DNA from 2 places in the Dehalobacter sp. DCA genome. Region 1 is predicted to be linked to the other one. Evidence: predicted binding sites of a transcription regulator. Region 1 holds the regulator's gene; the other holds the start of a gene.

Region 1 (11,590 bases):
CAAAGTGCTGGATTCCCTGCACAAAAGTTTTAAGTACGATATACCACGGGCTGAGGTTTGCTGCAGGCTTGGTTATTATTATAAGAGCAGAGAGGATTATAAAAAGGCCATTTTTTGGTTTGAACTGGCTACTAAATTGAAAAAACCAAACCAAACATGGAGCATGGTTGAATATGATTGTTGGGACTTTATCCCTTATACGGAGCTTTGTTCGTGCTATTACCGGGTGGGGCATCCCAAAGAAGCCTTATACTACAACAGCTTGGCATTGGAAACCAAGCCGGAAGATGCGATGAGCCTAAGTAACAAAGCTTTCCTGGAAGGTGTAATAAAAGGATCATCCTCTGTTTCAGCTGACGCATTGCATGAGTCGCTAAATTTACTGTATCCAAAGAGTTAATATTGCCAAGTAACAGATTCCAGAGTTTTGCATATTTTGTAGTACAAGTATCAAAAATGGAGGTAGAAAAAAATGGCATACCTTCCCGATCTTTGCAGTAGGTTGGGCTCGGCAGCTTTTACTGCGATCAATGACTCGGAAACCTTGACACTTGGCAGCAGAATCTATACGTTTTTAGATACTCTCGGAGCAACACCTCCCGCGGGAAATGTTCATATTGAGATTCAATCTGGATTGGCTGACACAGTAAAATTATTAGCCAAAGCAATCCGAGGCGAGGCGGATATCAGTATTCTATATGCAGCAGGCGAGAGCAATAACCCTGAATGCACAGCCTATTGGACAAGTCAGAGGTTTGCACTTGACGATGTCCAGGTGGTGGCAGGTCAGAATGTTTATATTGTGGAGAGAGAAGAGGATTCCAATACACCCATAACCCTGTCAACAACATGTAGCGGCTGTTCTCTGAACTCTTTAAGGCGTGCCGGCTTTTCAAGGTATTTTCTTGATGGAAACAATGCAACAGATGCCCAACAAAGTATAAGAGGTTCCTACCAGATGATTCTGCCAATAAATTTTGTTGGTTTTGCATATACAATTAATTGTATTAATAAAATTTATTGCTCGATGAGTTCTACAAGTTGTATTGAAATTGACTTATACCGGAGCCCTGATGAAGTCACTTTTACCAGAGTCGTAAGAAGTACGAGTTTTCCGGGTGCATCATATGGCGCGCTAATATGTGAAGATGTGGATTGTGATTCGATATCAGCAAATGAAGGCCTTTATTACCGACTTGGTACCGATGGAACTGATCCGACAAATTATATCGATATCAAATTCTCCTATGTGGCGGTGTAGTAACAGAACGACAATGGTCTTGTCTTGAAAGGGGAACAGTTGTTGAAAATTGCCTGCTTTTCCGCATCACCAATCATGAAGTATGGGCTGATGCCTGGTTTTGAAAAAAATGGAGAGGAAACAAAAATATTTCCTATGGCCTGTATGGGTGACGAAATGGTGACTCTGGAATTGGACGGACAGGTTATCCGCGTTCCCTATACCGAGCAGGATAAGATTAATAGCTATATTGACAAATGCATAGCCCGATATGGACCAGATTATGTCATCCTGGAAGGCTATCAGGGGGAACTGGCACTTGGCATTTCCATGGCCTGTGAAAAGTATGGCTGCGGGTTTATTTACTGGAGTATTGAAGATCCGGTGGGTTTTGCTAGAACACTGCCTATAGCAAAAATGGCCGATATTGTATTTACGACCGCTTTGGAGTGTATCCGTGAATACCGGAATCAAGGAATTCAGGCCCATCTCCTTATGTTTGGCTGCAATCCTGAATTCCACCGAAGCGGGGTATATAGGCCCCAGTGTGATCTGGATTTTGCGGTGCAGGCTAGTTGGTACAATTTTGCTTCCAGAATAGAGGGCTTTAACATTTTGTTAAAGCCTTTGCTGGGATTAGGTTATAAGTATCGCATTTGGGGGTACAATTGGGACAGTAATCCACAGGCCCGCGCTTTTCTAGGAGATAATGAAGACCATTTCGCCGGGATTTTTCCCAATGAGAAGCTGCCGGATCTATGTGCTTCTGCCAGAATCATTCTAGGATTTCAGTGTGATTCCTCCAGTATTACGCAGACCAGTATGCGGAATTATGAGGTGCTTTCTTGCGGGGGATTCTATCTTTGTCAATATACCAAGGCCAGTGCCTATATTTTCCGTGAGGGAACCCACCTTGAACTTGTCAGGGATAAAGAAGAGGCCGTGAGCAAAGTGTTATTTTACTTGGCCCATGACCAGGAACGTATCAGGGTTGCCCGGCTAGGGCAGGAGTATGTGCACAGAAGGCACTCGTATGAGGTCAGGGTTAGTGAGGATGTTCTTCCTTACATTGAACGGAGAGCAAGCATAAGGGAAACCGCTAAGATCAGAGAACTAAGGATCTGAATTGTTTTGTGCGGCTGAAAGCCTTTTATAGATCATTAACATTTGCTGGCCGCACCAGTATCCTTTGTCTTGGGAATTTATGATTTTCAAAAAGCATCTCCCAAAGCCATTGATTTCTAAGGGAAAACTGTTTTCTGAAAGAATAATCTGATGCTCAGGACAAATTGGAGGCTTTTCATTATAAGGAACTAGAAGTATATAATATTGGCCGGTACTTAAGAGATGTTGAGCAAATACTTCAGCCGGGTTCGGAAAGTGCTCAAGACAGTTGCTGGAGGTAATAACATTAAAGCGATCTTTTTGAGGATCGAGGATTTCCGAACGGAAATTGCCGGATGGGTAATCAGCTTTGCATTTTTTGACAGCGATCTCTGAAAAGTCCAGACCGGTCACATGAGCGTTTGGAAATCTTTTGCTAATCTCCTCAGCTCCTTGTCCCAGAGCGCAGCCCCAATCCAGGATAAAGGGACTCTCATCCTTAATGTATTTACACACTTCTTCGGGCAGATTGTCCAACAGTATCCTCATGAAAAATCTTGTCTGATTCTTTCCCCCCGCCGTTTCCCAATTAACATCAAACCGGCTGTCCCAATACTCTTTAGAGTTTATCGTCGTCATATTTTTGTCTCCTCCTCATTCGTGTAATAACAGCATATTCATCGTACAAAGCATTGTTCACGCTTAATATCAAATGATAAAAAACCTCAATGGGGAAATAATATACAAGAAAAGCTACACGATAAGAAAGGGGTTGATGCCAAATGAACGAAGTACACGGAAACGCAAACAGATTGGCAGGGGAAAAATCGCCATACCTGTTGCAACATGCATTGAATCCAGTGGATTGGTTCCCCTGGGGTGAAGAGGCCTTCCAAAAAGCCAAAGAGGAAAACAAGCCGGTATTCTTAAGCATCGGCTATTCCACATGTCACTGGTGCCATGTGATGGAACGGGAATCATTTGAGGATAAAGAAGTCGCCGCAATTCTGAACCGCAGTTATATTCCGGTTAAAGTGGACCGGGAAGAAAGACCGGATATTGACCAACTGTACATGACCTATTGCCAGGTGATGACCGGAGCAGGGGGCTGGCCGCTGACAGTGCTGATGACGCCGGATAAACAGCCTTTCTTTGCCGGAACTTATTTCCCAAAACACAGCCATTACGGACGTCCTGGTCTCATGGATATTTTGAGTCAGGTAGGTGAGCTGTGGCAGACAGAGAAAGATAAAGTCATCCAAACGGCAGCGGAACTTTACGAAACAGTTACCAGGCATTATCGTGGGGATAAAAACGCCACGTCTGCCGTGCCAAAGAACAAGCAAACCCTGCCATTTACAGAGAAAGAAAAAGACAGCGGTGATATAGCTATCTGGGGTAAAACCCTACTGGGCAAAGGATATGAACTGCTGGAAAACAAGTTTGATTCAAAATACGGGGGATTCGGCAGTGCTCCGAAATTCCCGGCTCCCCATAACCTGGGTTTTTTACTGCGGTATTCAATGGAAGAGCCACAGAGCAAAGCACTGGCGATGGTTGAAAAAACATTGGACAGCATGGCTGACGGAGGGATCTTCGATCATATCGGGTTTGGCTTTGCACGCTATAGCACAGACCATTACTGGCTGGTTCCTCATTTTGAAAAGATGCTCTATGACAACGCCGGTCTGGCCCTTGTCTATTTAGAAGCTTATCAGCGGACGAAAAACCAAAAATACCGCCGGGTTGCGCAAAATATATTCGGGTATGTTCTGCGCGATATGACTTCTGCGGAAGGAGGCTTTTACAGTGCGGAAGATGCCGACTCTGAAGGGGAGGAGGGCAAATACTATCTTTGGTCCAAAGATGAGATTAGAAAAACACTCCAGGATGGAATTGAATCCCTTCAAAAAGAAAGAGAGCTTAAAAACGGATTTAAACCTCTTTCTAAGCAAAAGGAAGAAGTGGCGGATATCTATTGTGATGCGTATGGCATAACGGATGAAGGTAATTATGAAGGAAAAAATATTCCTTCACGCATCTTTCATGTCGGTGTTGGGGACCTCACTTCCCGCTATAGTCTGACTGGAGACGAACTGGGCGAGATGTTGGACATTTGTAATACCATTCTGTTTTCAGCAAGAGAGAAAAGGGTTCGTCCGGCTAAAGATGATAAGATCCTGGTTTCCTGGAATGGTTTGATGATTGGGGCTTTAGCCAAAGGAGTGCAGGTGCTCTCAGGTGATCTCTCTTGGGAAAATGATAAAAAGAGTCTTCTTCTAACCGCAGAAAATGCCGCAGGTTTTATCAGAGACAAGATGTTTGATTCCCGCGGCAGACTGCTCGCCAGGTACAGGGAGGGGGAAGCAGGTATTCCCGGTTATCTCGATGATTATGCTTTTCTTGTTCACGGGTTGCTGGAACTCTATACGGCGTGCGGAAAAACAGAATACCTGGAGCAGGCGATATTTCTTCAGGAAGAGCAGGAAAAACTGTTCCGGGATGAAACGAACGGGGGATATTATTTTACCGGTTGTGATGCTGAGGAACTGCTACTCAGGCCTAAGGAGATCTATGACGGTGCAATGCCTTCCGGGAACTCAATGAGCGCCTGCAATCTAGGGAGGCTGTGGAGACTTACCGGACTGTCAAAATGGCAAGAACGGGCTGAAAAACAAATCAATTCATTCCGGACGACTGTTGAAGACTATCCTCCGGGATACACAGCTTTCCTTCAGGCGATCCAATACGCCTTAAATCAAGGCGAGGAACTGGTATTATCGGGATCTTCCGCTAATCAAACGCTAGAAAAAATGCAGACCGCCATTTTTAAGGATTTTCATCCATATGCTGCAGTGGCCTACAATGACGGTTCGTTAGGACAGTTAATCCCAAGAATGGATGATTACCCTGTCGGTAGGGACCTATCGGTTTACGTCTGCAGGGATTTTGCTTGCAGGGAGCCTGTAAATACCCCCGAAGAATTAGCAAAAATCCTCTCAGAATAACCCAGGCATACACATCCAGGCATCATTATATGGGTATGTCCTTGAGCTTGTTTACCGTTTACCTTTCTGAATATCTGTTTGTGAGTATAACGAAAGCATCAAGTTTACGGTGAACCCGCTCAAAGAGAAGGCCGCCGATAAACCATACCGGGGCATAGCTGAGTGTAATGAGTCCGTTTATCGCCAGCGGATCCGTATACCGCCAAGGATAGACCCCCAGAATTTTAAGTAGAAACAGACCGCTAAAATATTCTATCCCCCAGATTGCTGTGAGCCAAACGAGTCCCCTCAAAGGCCACCTCCATCCTGAAATTAAATCGTGTAAAGGTTCAAGAATAGCAGCGGAACCATATATAAAAAACATCCAAAGGTTGGTAAAGCCCATTAGCCGAAAATCCCCGTGAATAAGAGAATCAAGTCCTGTCCAGATTATTTCGAGGCTCCAGCCCATCAGCCCGTAAATTAAATATCGTTTTAGCATGATCATAGTTTGTGACAGGGAGGGATATTTTACTTATTGTAAAATATCCCTTAATAATCAGTACCACGGTTAACCCTAAATTTAATTATTTTTAGATTAAAGTGAATAGTTCGGAAAGCGCACCAAATACAGGGACTCCTTCTTTGTGAATTAGTCCTGGGAAAGGATTTTCTTTTCCGGTGTGTTCGATTGCTTTTGTGATCACTTCAAGACTCATCGGGGCGATAGGTAAATTACGACAATCTTCGAGCGAGTAGAAACCGGCCTGGATTACCTCGACCGGATCATGTTTTAATTGACCGCCCAGACCGCGAAGAAAGAAGACAATATAAATATTGTGTTTCACGTTCGGGATATCTTCAGGGTAATCGCGGACTGCCAGAATGCTTACAGGCTTCGACAGGATGCCGGTTTCCTCACGGACTTCCCTGACAACCGCTTGGGTAATTTTTTCATTCTGTTCTACATAGCCGCCGGGAATGGTCCATCTTCCTTTACCGGGGTTATGCGCTCTTTGGACGAGGAGTACTTTGTCGTCTTGAAGCAAAAGACCGCCTACGCCCAGGGAGTATTCCCCCCAGTGGATATAGTCACAGGCCGGGCAGCTTTGCCTCTTTTTGTCTTCAATTAGTTTATACTCCAGTGCGGCAGAACACACGGGACAAAACTTAAATTCCGGATAAAGAGACGGCATATGGTTCCTTCTTTCTCTAATCAAAGTTATTAATCCTATTTTATCCTGAAAAAGAGAAGATGCAAATTTTATCTAAATTGGGAAATACGGTACGAAGGATAAATAATTTCTTTGTAGAACTACTAAATAATACTTTAATCGACTGAATTTTCAACCTGTGGGGGAAATATAAGAATGAAAAATGATAAGAAAAAAGAGATTTGGCTTGATCCTGAGGAACTCCGGCAGTTGTTGGAGGGAGGCTTGTATTGGAAAGATATAGAGCCCAAACTGTCCGAAGAAAATGCGGAAAGCATCAGAAGGCAGTTTAGTCTTGAAGATGAGGCTGATATTAATGACGGTGATATTGACGAGTATGACCAGAACACCGGGGAATTTGACCAGAACAACGGAGAATATGGCCGGACGGCCGGGAAGTCTCCGGAAGAGGATCAAGCGGAAGCAGGTCCTGTTTTTGCCGGAGATTCGGATGAAGACAATGAGGAGATCAGAACGATTTTGCTTGGTGATCAAAATTCGGGGCAGGATGAACTGCAAAGACTGTTTATCTCCCAAGCGGCTTCCCTGGAAGATGATTTTAATGGAATAGAGCATATGAGCGAAATGAAAAATCCGGCGGAAACAAGTCCGAACAGCTTCAGCCCGCTTGCTGATACTGAGGCAGCGGATGATTTGAATAAAGCTGATGAAGCCTACAACGCAGAAGATACCGCTATGATCCCGAAAAGACCGGGCACTCTGGAGGAAACAGAAGTAGGGGCGGAAGAAAGAAGCCGCTTTTCTGATTTAAATAGTTATATCATGAACAGTAAAAATGACCCGAGTGCGGACGATGACGATGACCTAGATTTTGAGTTCGAACAGAAAAGCGGCTTTGGTGGACTAAAGCTTGTTATTTTTGTTGTGATTGTTGCAGCGGTCACCTTCGGTTTGTGGTATTTCTTTATCAGCGATTGAGGACTTTTCGTTAAGTACAGCAATGTTGAATTTTTTGTAGTCAGCGAGCATAAAAACCTATCTTCGGATAGGTTTTTTTAAATAAAATAGTTTTCAAAATCATCAAAAAGGGGTAAAATAGTTACAAAGGTCAAAAAAGGTCATAAAGTCAGCAAAGGTCAACATTAAAATAAGGATGGATGACGATGAGTAATTTGGCGGACAGAATCGAGGAGTACCTCAAAAAGATTATAGAGCAGGCCGAAGTTGGGTACATTGTCCTGCAAAGAGGTTATCTTGCTGATTTCTTTTCATGTGCTCCTTCCCAGATTAACTATGTTCTTACAACGAGGTTTACCGCAGAACGCGGCTATCTTGTTGAAAGCAGAAGAGGCGGCGGCGGTTATTTAAGGATTGTTAGGCTGGGACTTGATCCTGAGGGTAAATTCCAGAGACTCATGTCGGAACTCATTGGGGATGACCTTTCCCAGGATCGGGCCAACAATCTTGTGGACAGACTCAGAGAAGAAGATCTGTTCACCAAAAGAGAAGCAATCCTGGTAAAAACGATTTTTTCCGACCGGCTTTTGGTTGGAGTGACGAATTTGCCTTCTACGCTTAGGGCCCGTATGATGAAAGAAATACTGGCGAATATGTGCAGGGACGATGTTAATGATTGATCGGAGGGATAGCAATGCTTTGTCAGAACTGTCAACAACGGGAGGCTGTGGTTCATCTGACCAAAATCATTAATGGACAGGCGGCGCAGCTTCATCTTTGCCAGGAATGTGCGCAGAAAGCGCCTGGTACCGGCTTCAATCTCTACCCTGGCATGGTATCGGATTTTTTACAGGCATTATTTGGGGTAAATCCGGCAGGACAGTATGATCAGACGATCGTAGACAGCCAGCCCGGGAAATGTCCCGGGTGCGGAAGAACTTTTTCCCAGATACAGCAAGCCGGGAAAATGGGCTGTAGTAAATGTTACGATGAATTTGAGCCCCAAATGGAAATGCTCCTGCGCCGGATCCATGGAAGAGGGATGCATGTCGGGAAGGTGCCGGCAAGACGAGGCGCTTCGTTCCGAAACAAACAGGAAATAGTCAAATTGAAAGAACAACTCTTGGAGCTAGTAAAAGCAGAAAAGTTTGAAGAGGCAGCTATATTAAGAGACCGGATTAAAGAAATGGAGAATACTGTCGGAGGTGAGAGCAAATGACTTATCGGGAACTGCTTGCCAAAGACAGCTTCTGGATGAAGGATACCCCGGACATTCCGATTGTACTGAGTTCCAGGATCAGACTGGCCAGAAATATCGCGGACAATCCTTTCCCTCACGTAATGACCCATGATGATGCCGAAAAAATTGAAGCACAGATTTCCGGCGTTCTGGACGGTTTTACCGCTGAAGGGGAAAAGCTTGTTTATATTCCATTGAAAATGCTTATTCCGGTGGAGAAGAAGGTACTGATTGAAAAGCATCTGGTCAGCCCGGGTTTTAACGAGACTGAATATGCACGCGGTCTGGCCTTGTCCGAAAGCCATAAAATTGCAGTCATGGTCAATGAAGAAGATCACCTGAGAATTCAGGTGCTGATGCCGGGGAACAGCCTCAGGGAAGCTTGGCATCTTGCAGGATTGGTCGATGATCATCTGGAAGCGCATCTGGATATTGCTTATAAAGAAAAGCTTGGCTATTTGACGACTTGCCCCACCAATGTTGGAACCGGCCTGAGAGTATCCGTGATGGTTCACTTACCGGCCTTGGTGCTGACCAATCAGGTCCAGCAGGTTCTGGGTGCCCTGACTTCGCTTGGGTTGGCAGTACGCGGTCTGTACGGTGAAGGCTCCAGGCCCTTCGGAAATATCTTTCAGATATCCAACCAGGTTACTTTAGGTAAGAGTGAAGAGGACACCTTGACGCATCTTGATGCGGTGACGCGGCAGCTGATAGAACGGGAAGTCCAGATGCGGGAAGTTATTCGCAAAGAATCTCCGCTTATCGTCGAAGACAAAGTATGGAGGGCCCGGGGGACTTTGGAAAATGTCAGGATCCTTGAAACGGAAGAGATCTATTCACTTCTATCGGAGGATCGGTTGGGCATTGATATGGGCATTTTATCTAGAGTTTCTGCAGGTTTCGTATCTGTCTTGATCAACTCAATGCAGGGATGTCTGCAATATAATCTCAATAAGCAGCTGGATGCTTATCATATTAACGCAGAAAGAGCTAATTTTGTGCGTGGAATCTACCATCACAAAATGAGCGAGAATGTAAATTAAACGCCGATAGGTTTGGAAAGGAAGGATCAAAATGTCAAGAAAATTTACGCAAAAGGCAGAAAAAGTATTTATGCTTGCTGAGGCGATTGCCAAACGCATGGGCCATAAGATTATAGGGACTGAGCATTTTCTTTTGGCTTTGATTGAAGAAGGAGAAGGAGTTGCCGCGAAGGCGCTGACCGGGATTGGATTGGATCCTGACAAGGTAAGCGCAAAGATTACCCAGATCATTGGCGTAGGAACCCCTATCAGCGGAGAGGTCGGATTGTCTCCGCGAGTGAAGCGCGTGATTCAGCTTGCCACCGAAGAGGCTCAACGCCAGGGGGTCAATTATATCGGAACCGAGCACATTCTGCTTGGCCTGATCATTGAGGGAGAAGGAATTGCTGCGAGAGTCCTGGCGGATCTTAAGATCAGTCCGGAAAAAATATGGGAGCAGGTTGTAGAGCTCCTGGGAGGAGAAACCGAAGGCACATCAATGCCCGGAAGTTCCGCCGCGAATAACAGCAAACCCGGACAGGCAGGTGGAACACCGACTTTAAACGAGTTCGGACGGGACTTGACGGTTATGGCCGCTGAAGGGAAGCTTGACCCCGTCGTCGGCCGGGGAAATGAGATTGAAAGAGTCATTCAGGTACTGAGCCGCCGGACGAAGAATAACCCTGTATTGATTGGAGAACCCGGGGTCGGAAAAACGGCCATCGCCGAGGGTTTGGCCCAAAGGATTGTTAACAACCAAGTGCCGGAGATACTTGTCGATAAACGGGTTGTGACACTCGATCTTTCTTCGATGGTAGCAGGGACAAAATATCGTGGTGAATTTGAAGAGAGAATGAAAAAAGTCATGGAAGAAATCCGGCTGGCGGGCAACGTGGTCGTCTTCATCGACGAACTTCATACCCTGATCGGAGCGGGGGCTGCCGAAGGAGCCATTGACGCAGCCAATATTCTGAAACCGGCCCTGGCCAGAGGAGAAATGCAATGTATCGGAGCAACGACGCTCGATGAATACCGTAAGCATATTGAACGTGATCCAGCCTTGGAAAGACGTTTTCAACCGATTAAGGTAGGAGAGCCTACAGTTGAGGAAACCGTGGCCATTCTGAAGGGCTTAAGGGACAAGTATGAAGCCCATCACAGGGTGAAGATATCCGATGAGGCGATTGATGTGGCAGCGCGCTTGTCCGACAGGTATATTTCCGACAGATTTTTGCCCGATAAAGCCATCGATTTAATTGATGAGGCTGCATCCAGAGTTCGCATTCACAGTTTTACGGCACCGTCGGATTTGAAAGAGCTGGAGGAAGAAATCGAAAATCTGAAGAAAGAAAAAGAAGCAGCCGTAAAAAGGCAGGAATTCGAAAAAGCCGCCGAAATCAGAGACGAAGAGCAAAAGAAACGCGAAAAGCTCAGCGAGATTCGTAAGAACTGGGAGGAAAGCCGAGAAAAGGACCGGATGGTCGTGGGGCCAGAGGATATCTCCGGAATCGTATCGAGCTGGACAGGAGTCCCAGTGAATAAACTTGAAGAAGGAGAAAGCTTCAGACTTTTGAAACTGGAATCCCTTCTGCATGAGAGCGTGATCGGACAGGATGAGGCGGTCACGGCTGTTGCCCGTTCGATCAGACGGGCCAGGGCGGGACTCAAAGACCCTAAGCGGCCCATTGGTTCGTTTATCTTCCTCGGACCGACAGGAGTCGGAAAAACCCAGCTGGCGAGGTCCTTGGCTGAATCTCTGTTTGGGGATGAAAATTCGCTGATCAGAGTTGATATGTCCGAATATATGGAAAAGCATGCCGTATCCAGGATGGTAGGTTCGCCTCCGGGATATGTCGGTCATGATG
Region 2 (11,590 bases), 830 kb from region 1:
CAATGCATTAGGAATGCTATTCAGAACGTTTCGTGGCAAAAGGAGTTGCCCCGTAAACCTTGGAACTCATATCATCCCGCAGCAGATGCGCGTCCAAATCATGAATCTCGAGATGGAATTGTTCAATTCTTACTTTGTCCTTACTGTCAAAGGCATCGATCCCTCTGTTCAGAAGATTTCTGAGATACACATCAAAGGTTGACGCCTGACTGGAATTGACCTCATTTTCCATTTGCTTTTCCCATAAGGTCTTATGGAAAACAATGTACTTCTTAATATCCTGTTCGTTCATCTGAGGCCCTGCTGTGACACCGTACAGATAACCATCCGTGTACTGGTGGATGTTCCAGGCGGCTCCGAAGGCAAGAGTCCTGGATGCATCGCTTAGCGCTCCCTCGCCAAAATACTCCTCAAGCGAAGGCGCAATATTCAAAAGACTCAGATCCGGTTCCCTGTACTTTTTGACTTCATTCGTGCTGCTGGCAGAATTGTCTGTGCCGTCAGCCTGATTGGGTGCTGTAACGGTATCTCCTGTAGTACTTTCTGCAGCCGGTGTTCCCCCGGTATTGGCTGAAACCGTACTGTCTTCACCCTGAGCAGTGGTCTGATCAGCATCCGTCTCTCCACCGGCATAATTGACCGGCGGCGTCTGGATAACCACTTGGTCCTCTGGTCCAACTACCTGGCCACGGAATACTTTCCAGGCAGTGGGCCCATAAATTCCGCCAATAATGATTACCCCCGCCAGAACAACAGCCCCTGCAAGAGTTAGGATGCTTTTGCGGCTGAAATTCATCCTTTTTCCTCCTTACTATAGGTATTTTCTGTATAATATTACCAATAGCAAAGAGAAAAGCTTGTCACATTGAGGATAGTAAACAACCTATTTTCTGTGAAAGTACTTTATTTTCCGCCGTTTTTTCCGGGCAGCATCCATTTACTTACCCGGTTAACTGTAATTCTTCTTAATATCATAAAGTTTGTCCAAATTATTGCCTGCTGAAAGCAGGCGAAGCTCCTGACCTTCTTTCTGATACCGGCTGACGATATCGGTCAGATAATCCATCAGGCTTTCGCCAATTTCTTCATGTCTTAACGCAAATTCAATGGTTGCTCTGACAAAACCAAGTTTGTCCCCGACATCATATCTTTTCCCTTCAAAATTGTAGGCATACACATCCTGAACCTTGCTCAACTGCGCAATTGCATCCGTTAGCTGAATTTCTCCATTTCTTCCCGGAGGCAATTCCGCGAGGATATCAAAAATTTCCGGATTAAGAATATACCGGCCCATGATCGCAAGCGGAATATCAGGCGCTTCCTCCGGGGCCGGCTTTTCAAACATGGCTTCCGCCTTGTACAGTCTCGGAGATATTCTGCTGCCATCAATAATCCCGTATTTGGACACTTCTGCCGGCAGTACTTCCTGTACGCCAATCAGATTGCTGTTATACAGCTCGTAGTACCTAATCATTTGTTTCAGACAAGGCTCATCCGAATAGATCACATCGTCTCCCAAAAGAACGGCAAACGGCTCATTGCCAATAAATCTTCTGGCACTGTATACGGCATGACCAAGCCCCAGAGCTTCTTTTTGGCGGACATAATGGATATCGACCATCTCAGCAATATGTTTGACCATATCGAGCAATTCGGACTTTTCTCCGTTTTTTAGAAATAGTTCAAGTTCTACAGAACGGTCAAAATGATCCTCAATGGCTCTTTTGTTTCTTCCTGTGACAATAATGACATCTTCAATACCGGATTGAACCGCTTCTTCAATGATGTACTGAATGGTCGGTTTGTCTACGATTGGCAGCATTTCTTTGGGTTGAGCTTTGGTCGCAGGAAGAAATCTTGTACCCAATCCAGCCGCGGGTATGACTGCTTTACGAATTTTCTGCAAGATTTTTCCTCCTTTTTTTGTTGTTGCTTTGGTTGTTTTTGAACAATCCGAGTTTAGTATGCCGAATTTATCTTACTTTTATGTTTTTTTCTTAATGGCCGCTCCTTTGCCTCCATGGAACCGCGGCATTAGTCCATCCGTGGACTTGCCGCTCCTTTCCCTCCATGGAACCGCGGCATTAGTCCATCCGTGGACGTCAAACGCCTCAAATGACTACTCAAATGAGGCGTTTTCGATATCCAGGATTTTCTTCAGGGTTTTTTATGAAAATTAAAACTTTTTAAGAGATTCTATTTTAGCGGGTTTTTCTTCTTTTGCTCGGGCAATGCTGCATTTTCCTGTACCCGGTCAACAATCCCGTATTCTTTAGCTTCTTCAGCGGACATATAGTAGTCACGGTCCGTATCCTGCTCGACTTTGTCCAAAGGCTGGCCGGTTCTTTCGGCAAGAATCCTGTTCATTTTGTTTTTCGTTTTCAGCAACTGTTTGGCGTGAATTTCAATTTCTGTAGCCTGCCCCGATAAACCTCCCCCGGCAATTAACGGCTGGTGAATCAGGATCTCAGCATTCGGCAGGGCAGCACGCTTACCTTTCGTGCCGGCGGCAAGCAGGAAGGCACCCATACTGGCAGCCATTCCAATACAAATGGTCTGTACGTCAGGCCTGATGTACTGCATCGTGTCGTAGATGGCCATCCCGGCAGTAATGGACCCTCCGGGACTGTTGATATAGATAAAAACGTCCTTTTCAGGATCTTCCGCCTCGAGGAAAAGCAATTGCGCAACGACAACATTGGCAACGTTATCATCGATTGCTCCACCCAGGAAAATAATACGGTCTTTGAGGAGCCTAGAATAGATGTCGTAAGAACGTTCACCGCGATTCGTTTGTTCAACTACCATCGGGATAAGATAACTCATATTTATTCCCTCCATCATTGATTGTTAATTTTGATATGTCTCTATTTTATTACAAAGGTCAATAAAGGTCAAATAATTTGGGCAAATTTTGGTCATTTCTTTGTTTATGTTCTATCATTGATTTCTTTCTTAATAATAATTTTTTTCTTATGATGATTTTTTTCATAGTTATTTTGATTAATTACCAATCGTGCGTTTGTCTAAACATCCGAACAGAATACATATCATCTTTCCGGTTAAAATAATCCTAGTACGACGTTCTCAAATTCCCTGCTCAAATCATTCATACAAGCTTGATTACCCTAAATGAGGTCTGGGGGCCACAATTCCAGCGTCAATTTATCAATCCCATAAATGTACTGGAGGCTTGAAAAGTATGAATCTTTTACCGTTCCGTCCAATGCGGAATGCAGATCAATTGCGCCGTGAAATCAATAGGCTTTATAGTCTGCCGTTTGATCTTTTCGAAGACGAGTTCGCTCCGCGCTTGGCCGTTCCATTTACCGACGTCTATGAAACCGACGAAGAGATCATTGTTTCCTGCGATCTGCCAGGACTGCAAAGAAGAGAAGATGTAAGCATTCAGATTGAAAACAACATGATAACCATCAGCGGCACTTTAAACCGCGAACAGCACGTGATTCAGGAAGATCGCCTACACAAAAAAGAAAGGTATACCGGTCTATTCCGCCGCTCCGTCTCTCTTCCGGCGGCCGTTTCCATTGATAATGTCAGGGCAATTTATAAAAACGGTGTTTTGAATGTATTCCTGCCCAAGACAGACAGCAGGGAGAAAAAGTCTGTGCAGATTGAGTTTCAGCATTAGTAGATCGCGAAACTGTGGCCCATAGACTATCATAAGGTCGTTTAAGTATGTCTTCCTGCCAGAAGATTGCTTGTGTGGTTATTCCTATTTGCCAAAAAATAATAAATAAATTTTTGTTGGTTATCGACAATAAACTGTTATAATGTATAAGGATAACTTTCACATCTTATGCTTTTATTTGAAGGGAGAATATTCGTGCCTAAAGTAATGATTTTCTCTGCGTCTACAGGACACGGACACAATCAGGCCGCAGACTGTCTGAAAAAGGAGCTTGAAGCTTCAGGCTATTCCGTCCGGATTGTAGAACCCTTAAAAAAAGAGGAAAGCTGGATCATGGAAGCCCTTATCGATGACGGTTATCATATACTCGCAACAAGATTACCGAAAATGTACGGTAAACTATATAAGATTACCTATAACGAGTTCTTAAATAAAAATGTCAAAAGAATTTTAAACAGGGCCATGGATAGTGTCATCGAACAGCTGATTCAGGAGTACAAGCCCGACCTGCTTATTACCACCCATCCTCTTCATGTCGGTGTTGTTTCCTATTTAAAAGCATCCGGACGCTTAAATCTGCCTTTTATTTCGCTGGTTACAGATTATATGGCCCATCAGTTTTATGTGAATAGTTTTGTTGATGCCTACATTGTTGGTTCACCTTACACCAAAGATACGCTTACGGAAAAAGGTGTTCCTGAAAACAAAATACACATTTTCGGTATTCCGGTACGGGAAGAATTTCGCCAGCCCCGCCTTATCAGAAATAATGACGTATTTACACTGCTGATCATGGGTGGGAGCATGGGCATCCCCTATATCAGAAAATGCCTGAAAACGCTTATGGAGAACCGGCATCATCTTCGCATCCTGGTCGTATGCGGAAGCAATCGCAAGCTTTGGACTGATCTTGCGAAAAAGTATGCAGGTACCTTTAACGACAAAGATGTCGTCATTTACGGTTTCACATCGAACATCTATGACCTGATGGACCAGTCCGATGTGATTATTACAAAACCCGGCGGTCTGACTGTTTCAGAAGCGATCAATAAAAATATTCCCATCATTATTCCATTTTTTATTCCGGGACAGGAAGAAGAAAATACTGAGATTCTAGTTAAAGCAGGTGTTGCTGTCAGAACATCAAGGATCTCCGAACTTAATCCCCTGATCGACAGTTTCTGTCTAAATCCCGGTTTACTTGAAGAAATGCGTAAGAATGCTTCGGACTTGGCCCGACAGCTTTCTCCAGGCAGTATCGTAGGGTTGGCTGATCAGCTGCTGTATGAAAGCCCTCAAGTCAAAGAATATCAGAGAGCACATCAAAGTTAATTTTTCTAAGCAAAAAGCAAGGCGGTGCGCAATACTACTAAAGTAGTTGGCGACACCGCCTTCTTAATATTAAAGAAAGCCAGTTATGCCATATTATTTATCCCGAATCTAATAAATAATAGTTTAATAAAAGACAAGAAACCAAAAAAGGTAGGGCTATGCAATGTACAACCGCTTTCGGCAGTTGCGCCCTCCATGGCGCAAACTGCCGCGCTGCGCAATCCGTGCTCCGCTTGTCGCCGGATGTACATTGCATTAGCCTAGTCTCTGGTCTTATGTAATCATTTATTTTTGAAGATTGTCCTGTATTTTTCCGCGTATTTCTTTAAAATCTCTATCTAATTCCTGCCGGAAAGCGGAATCTGAAGTTTCGCACCCCTCAAAACCCTTGTATCTCTAATTTAAAGGTATCCTAATGCCAGTGGTTCCTTCTGATTATTACCGATTAACTGGCATTTTTAAGGGCTATAAGCTGATTACTAAGAAAAGAATTCTACAAATAGTTCTTTCAAATGTTCATATTCACTGGAATTCCTAAATTCCAAAATGTCCACTAAACCAGACTTGGCGATGCTGGTGATCACCACTTGCAGCAAATCATCAAATAATTCCCAGAGCCGCTCCGCTACATTCTTCTCTATGAGTTCGTCCTTGATTTCCGCAAATAATCCTTCTAAGGATTCGTAGGCGTTTACTCGTCGAAAATAGGCTAGGAGTGTATAGAGGAGATAGCAGGTCGTGATATGGGCAATCTGCGCATCGAAATCCCTCGATTGACAAGTCCCGAGCTTCAAATGCTGCTTGGCTTCCTTAAAAAAGACTTCGATGGTCCAACGGATACTGTAAATCTCCAACATACTCAATAAACTAAGAGATATATCCGTCGAGAGGAACAGTCTAAATTTCTTTTGATAGGGAAACCGGCAAAAATACAGTTTGATTTGTCCGATTCCTTCATAATCAACAAGGACTTCGAAATAACGGATATTCCGTTTCCTACAGCGTTTTTCGTTTCCCTCACTTTTGAGGACCGATTTTAATTGGCTGGCATTAAGGGAAGTCTCTTTGTAGCGATACTTCCTCGTATCTTGCCGAACACCACAGACCAAATGCATCGATTTTTTGTCTAATCCTCGAATCGTTTGAATGAACTCGTAACTGCTGAACCAGCTGTCAACCAGGACATATTTAGCCTTAAACCCCTGTTTTACCGCCCGTTTTATCATATCCAGACCGTTCGAAATTTTGCTAACATGGCATTCTCTGATCCGTTTAGCCCCAGCAGATTTGGGGTCTCGTTGCTTTTTGAACCGTTCTTTACGGTGCCTTGCCTTTTTTAAGGGCTTTTCCACTTGTAAAGTGAAGTCTATAGGCGTGAGGCTTTTACCATCGAAGAAACCAAGGGTTAAATTTTTAAAGCCTAATTTGCTACCTTTCTTCCCTGCAACATGGTCAAACACCTGGGTCATTTGTTCAATTCTTCGACCTGTCTTAGCAAGAGTTGTATCATCTAGAATGAAAGCGGACTTTTCATCCACTTCGTTCGTAGGATTAACCAATCGTTGAAACTGTTTGGATATACCGATCAGCAATGCTCTCCAAGGCATTTTTTCATTGTTCTTCAGTCGATATATGGAATCTTTCTTCATAGTAGTAACCTTTTGGAAATCGCTTTTATATAACGCGTGGACACTTTTCAGTAACATTAGGGGCAACATCAACATTAGTGAGAGGATTTCCGCGGAACTGTAACCATCCTGTTTCAGAAAACCAACTTTGCGGCAAAGCGTTTTAAGCTTGAACGTCTTCATAACTTCACATATAATATTGTTAATCGAATAGCCGTGATTTTGGAGTACGTTTTCAATTTCTTTGACAGGTTTCCGCATGATAACACCTCATTTTTGGTTGATTTGGAGTAGCATCTTATTATACCAAAAACCTAGTGTTCATGCGGATTTTTATCGTTTTTTCGTCTTATTCTAAGCCGAATTTTCGGCTGTTTTATGGGTGCGAAACTTCAGGCGGAATATATTCCCGTCTTGGAACAACGCTCTTGTAGGCCGGTCTGACGATTTTCCCATTATTCACGATCTCTTCGATCCGGTGGGCACTCCATCCTGACATTCTGGAGATCGCAAAGATCGGGGTAAACAGTTCCAGCGGAAGTCCCAGCATTTTATATACAAAACCGGAATAAAAGTCCACATTGGCACTGATGACTTTGCCTGACTTGTTATGGCCCAGGACAATATCCGGAGCAAGTCTTTCCACTCTACAGAATAAATCAAACTCTTCGGCCAGACCTTTCTCCTGGGCGAGCTTCCCGGCATATTCTTTAAGCAGGACTTCCCTCGGATCAGAAATCGAGTAAACCGCATGGCCGATCCCGTAAATTAGACCAGACCTGTCAAAAGCCTGTTTATTCATAATCTTCATCAAATAAGCCTTGATTTCATCCTCATCCTGCCAGTCTGTGACATTTTGTTTAATGTCTTCAAGCATATTGTAGGTTTTAATATTGGCGCCTCCATGCTTGGGACCTTTTAAAGCACCAATAGCAGCAGCCATGACCGAATAAGTGTCCGAACCGGTCGAGGTAATGACATGCGTAACAAAGGTCGAATTATTCCCACCGCCGTGTTCGGCATGCAGGACCAGGGAAATATCCAGCAGGGCAGCCTCAAGCTTCGTGTATTTGCTGTCCGGCCGGAGCATGTGAAGAATATTTTCCGCTGTGCTGAGATGAGGCAGTGGACTGTGCAGAAACAGGCTCTTGTTTCCATGATAGTGCGCACAGGAGTGATAGCCATACACGGCCAGCAAAGGCATCCAGGCAATCAGTTTCATGCATTGTTTCAGGACATTTTCGATGGAATTGTCATCGGGGTTGTCATCATAGGAATATAGGCTCAGGATGCTCCTGGCCAGCATATTCATGATATCCTTGCCCGGGCTTTTCAGGATAGTACCCCGGACAAAGTCCTCGGGCAGTTTTTGATATGCCGACAGCACCTGTTCAAAATCCTTCAGCTCCTCGGCGTTCGGAAGATGCCCGAACAGAAGCAAATAGCTCGTTTCTTCAAAGCCGTATCTTTCGTCTTTGATAAAGCCGTCGACGATGTCATTAATATCGATACCTCTATAGGTTAATCTTCCCGGAACAGGAATCTTTTCTCCTTCGTCTATGATATAGGAGTGCACTTCACCAATCTCGGTCAGACCGACGAGTACGCCCTTGCCTTCAAGATCGCGCAAGCCCCTCATTACTTGATATTTACTATATAGCTCAGGATTGATTTTACTGCTGTCTATCGCTTTCTGCGTCAGTTCTTTAAACATTTTTGTTTCAAATTGTTCGAATTGTACGAACTCTGTTTGTTCCATTTCCCTACCTCCTCTGGATCAATCATAAAGAAAGCTCGGCTGGCACCAAGCCTTCAGCGATAACATTCTCCATTTATTCTTCCTGTCATTATAATTCGTTTTCGCTTTGAAGTAAATGTATTATAATGACTAAGAGCGACCATCCTATTCGCAGACAAGTCTAACAAAGCCAGACTATAAATCAAAAATTCTATGATCAAAAAATTATTATAAATTATCATTTGAGGTCAAGCTTATGAAAAGAAGACTCCTGATTATGCTCCTCTGCACAGTCGCTGCCGTATTCATTGCGGGCGGTGTGATCGCCTACCAATATGCCAACCAGATTTCTTTTCAAAATCCTCCAGATCCTTCGCCGCTTCCGGAATCGGAGCCGGAGCCTTCCTATGTGGATATCTCTATCGCTTCCGTCGGCGACATCCTGATTCATAACACGGTCTATATGGCCGCTTACGATTCTTCAACAGGTCTGTATGATTTCAGGAGCCAGTTTCAGTATGTTAAATCCTATCTTGAAAATGCCGATATTACCGTGGCCAACCTGGAGACCTCGCTGGCCGGGCCTGAGCAGGGCTATTCCGGTTATCCCAAATTCAATACCCCCGATTCGATCGTTGATGCTCTGAAGGAATCGGGCGTTGACATTGTTACCGCAGCCAACAACCACCGTTTAGATCAGGATATCACCGGATTCTACCGGACGATCGACGTTGTCAAAAACAAGGGACTGGATATTATCGGTGTCAAGGCTACCGAGAAGGAAACCACCTATGTCATCAAGGACATCAAAGGTGTTAAAGTGGCATTTGTCAATTTTGGCTACGGCTATCCGCAAAACGACGGCAGCCTGAGCATCAATGGTCTTATCCTTCCCGTCAACATGACCGGACTGATGGATACCTTTGACCCGCAAGATTTTGACAGTTCTGTGCAAACCATTAAGGCGAGAATTACTGAAGCAAGACAGGCCGGCGCGGAAATTGTCATTTTGTGCATGCACTGGGGAGATGAATATCAGCGACTTCCTAGTACTTTTCAGCAGGACTTGGCCTCCGTACTGGCTGACTGCGGCGCAGATGTGATTTTTGGGGGCCATCCGCATGTGCTCCAGCCCTTCGTATTTTTGGCCACAGACAACAATGGAAATGTTCCGGTTTTTTATTCTCAGGGAAATTTCATCTCAGATCAGCGTCAGGAAACCGTTGATAACATTTATACCGAACAGGGAATCATCGCCAATGTGACGATCAGGGTATATCCAGATCACACCCATCATGTTCTCCAGGCGGACGCCGTTCCTACTTGGGTGAATAAAAAACGCCTGAATAATCAATTGATTTATGAGGTTATACCAGCCAAAGCTGCTCTGGACAATCCCGGACTGTATCCCCTTCTGAAGGATGCAGATCTGGAACGGATCCGGTTCTGCAGGGACACTGTGCAGAAACTAATGCCAGAAGCAGGAAAAGAACTCGAATCCCAATCCAACTGAAATAAAAGGGTTAGAACCGTAAAAATAAACCTATGCGCATATGTTCATATGTCCATAGGTTTATTTCTTTATCACCTTGCCTCCCCGGACTTCATAGAATAAAATAAATCAAATATCTTACAAATCAGCCTGCGGGGGGGGATCCGGCATGTACGCCTATACATTTAAATATGGTCAGCGTGCAGCGTTCTTTGTTGTCATTATTCTGGTACTTATTACTCTTGAAGTGCTGCTTTAGCCCAATATTAACCCAAATCGATGCTGTGCTAGTATTTTTCCATCGGGACAATGGCTTTGGCAGCTGCTGCTCCGACCAGTGACTTCAGAATATCTCCGACAATAAAGGGTATATAGCCCATAAAGAGGACTCCGGCCAGGGTAACTGTCTGTCCGGTCGACCAAAGCCATATGGCCAGGGATATTAACCCCGGAACATAAACAAGGACAAGCTGGGCAAAAAGGATAATGCCGGTCAGCGGCAAAGCTTTACGGTTTTGGGTCCTGGAATCGATCATACCGCCGATAAACAGCGCTGCAAGGATAAAACCAAACACATAACCAATTGTCGGCCCGGCAAGCGCCGCCGCTCCGCCTTTGAAACCCGCAAACCACGGAATTCCTGCCAAACCGCCGACAGCATAGATTGCCATACTGATACCGCCCCATTTTCTACCCAGCAGCACAGCAGCCAGGATCACCCCAATCTGGGAAGCCACCAAAGGCACGGGGGTAAATGGCAGGTAGATTTTCACCTGAGCAAGCAGGCCGGTCAGGCAGGCCAGACTTACTGCCAGAGCAATTTTGGCAAACGTCGTTGACTGCGTGCGCCATTGAAAATAGGACAAACGTTTTTGACGGTAAACTTCGAGCGTATGCAAATTTTGAATCATCATCATTCCTCCGTTCTGTTCTTTCATGTAATAAACTATATTCTCAGTACTATATCATTAGGACGCTTCGTTTTCAATGCCATTTTCCATGTAAATACTGTATTCATTTTGGGAACCGCGACCGTACTTCTCGTTTAATCGTCTAGGGCTACAGAAATTTCTCCCGAAATGATCGCTTTGATCTCCCCGGTCTGCGCCAGCCTTACGACCAGTTCCCCTTTAGGCCCGAGGTCGATTACCTCAGCGGTCTGCACCGGCCCCTCCCTGTTTTCGAGGACCACTTTTCTGCCTATGACTTCGGAACGCTCCCTGCAGATGGTTAAGGTCCTGCCTAGATCAACCGTGCTGAGGTATTCCAGGTAAAGCGGTTCAAATCCATTTAGGATTCCGGCTGTCAGCCTGGCCCTGTCGTGTTCCCTGCCCGTCTCGAGACGTAAAGAAGTCGCTGTGGATTTCAGTTCATCAGGAAAATCCGTTTCAGCAAGGTTCACATTCAGACCGATGCCGATCACCACTACCGGGGTCCGCCTGCTGCTGACCGACATTTCCGTCAGAATCCCTCCGGCCTTCTTTCCGTTCAGGAATAGATCATTTGGCCATTTGATGGTGATTCCTCTTCCTGGGAAAGAAATAGCTGCTTCGTCCACTGCCAGACATACTGCCGCTGCGCCAGCCAGCGTCAGCTGGGGTATCACATCCGGCGGAAGTTGAGGTTTCAAAATGATTGACATCCAGATCCCCTTGCCTCCCGGTGACTGCCACTTTCGGCCAAAACGTCCCCGGCCGGTCGTCTGCTGTTCACTGATGATCACAGTTCCTTCTTCTTCAGTCAAAGCT

Evidence for each region. The regulator CtsR, encoded in region 1, represses protease genes until heat stress. The targets are predictions, from matches to a motif close to AAGGTCAANNAAGGTCAAAT.
Region 2: the regulator CtsR is predicted to act here: its motif matches at 2,881-2,900, upstream of clpP (ATP-dependent Clp endopeptidase proteolytic subunit ClpP).

What each region holds. Positions count from the first base shown of each region.
Region 1 is NC_018866.1:1,932,481-1,944,070, reverse strand. Features, by position in the region: gene DHBDCA_RS09390 (glycosyltransferase) at 1-400, shown strand, start outside; gene DHBDCA_RS09385 (hypothetical protein) at 473-1,261, shown strand; gene DHBDCA_RS09380 (CgeB family protein) at 1,304-2,365, shown strand; gene DHBDCA_RS09375 (class I SAM-dependent methyltransferase) at 2,354-2,983, opposite strand; gene DHBDCA_RS09370 (thioredoxin domain-containing protein) at 3,127-5,352, shown strand; gene DHBDCA_RS09365 (putative ABC transporter permease) at 5,411-5,833, opposite strand; gene DHBDCA_RS09360 (NUDIX hydrolase) at 5,925-6,527, opposite strand; gene DHBDCA_RS09355 (hypothetical protein) at 6,702-7,484, shown strand; gene DHBDCA_RS09350 (CtsR family transcriptional regulator) at 7,670-8,143, shown strand; gene DHBDCA_RS09345 (protein-arginine kinase activator protein McsA) at 8,158-8,682, shown strand; gene DHBDCA_RS09340 (protein arginine kinase) at 8,679-9,746, shown strand; gene DHBDCA_RS09335 (ATP-dependent Clp protease ATP-binding subunit) at 9,778-11,590, shown strand, end outside.
Region 2 is NC_018866.1:2,760,816-2,772,405, forward strand. Features, by position in the region: gene DHBDCA_RS13265 (hypothetical protein) at 17-796, opposite strand; gene galU (UTP--glucose-1-phosphate uridylyltransferase GalU) at 950-1,906, opposite strand; gene clpP (ATP-dependent Clp endopeptidase proteolytic subunit ClpP) at 2,197-2,826, opposite strand; gene DHBDCA_RS13280 (Hsp20/alpha crystallin family protein) at 3,203-3,652, shown strand; gene DHBDCA_RS13285 (MGDG synthase family glycosyltransferase) at 3,848-4,984, shown strand; gene DHBDCA_RS13290 (IS4 family transposase) at 5,464-6,873, opposite strand; gene DHBDCA_RS13295 (citrate/2-methylcitrate synthase) at 6,989-8,371, opposite strand; gene DHBDCA_RS13300 (CapA family protein) at 8,607-9,863, shown strand; gene DHBDCA_RS13305 (biotin transporter BioY) at 10,130-10,759, opposite strand; gene DHBDCA_RS13310 (biotin--[acetyl-CoA-carboxylase] ligase) at 10,888-11,590, opposite strand, start outside.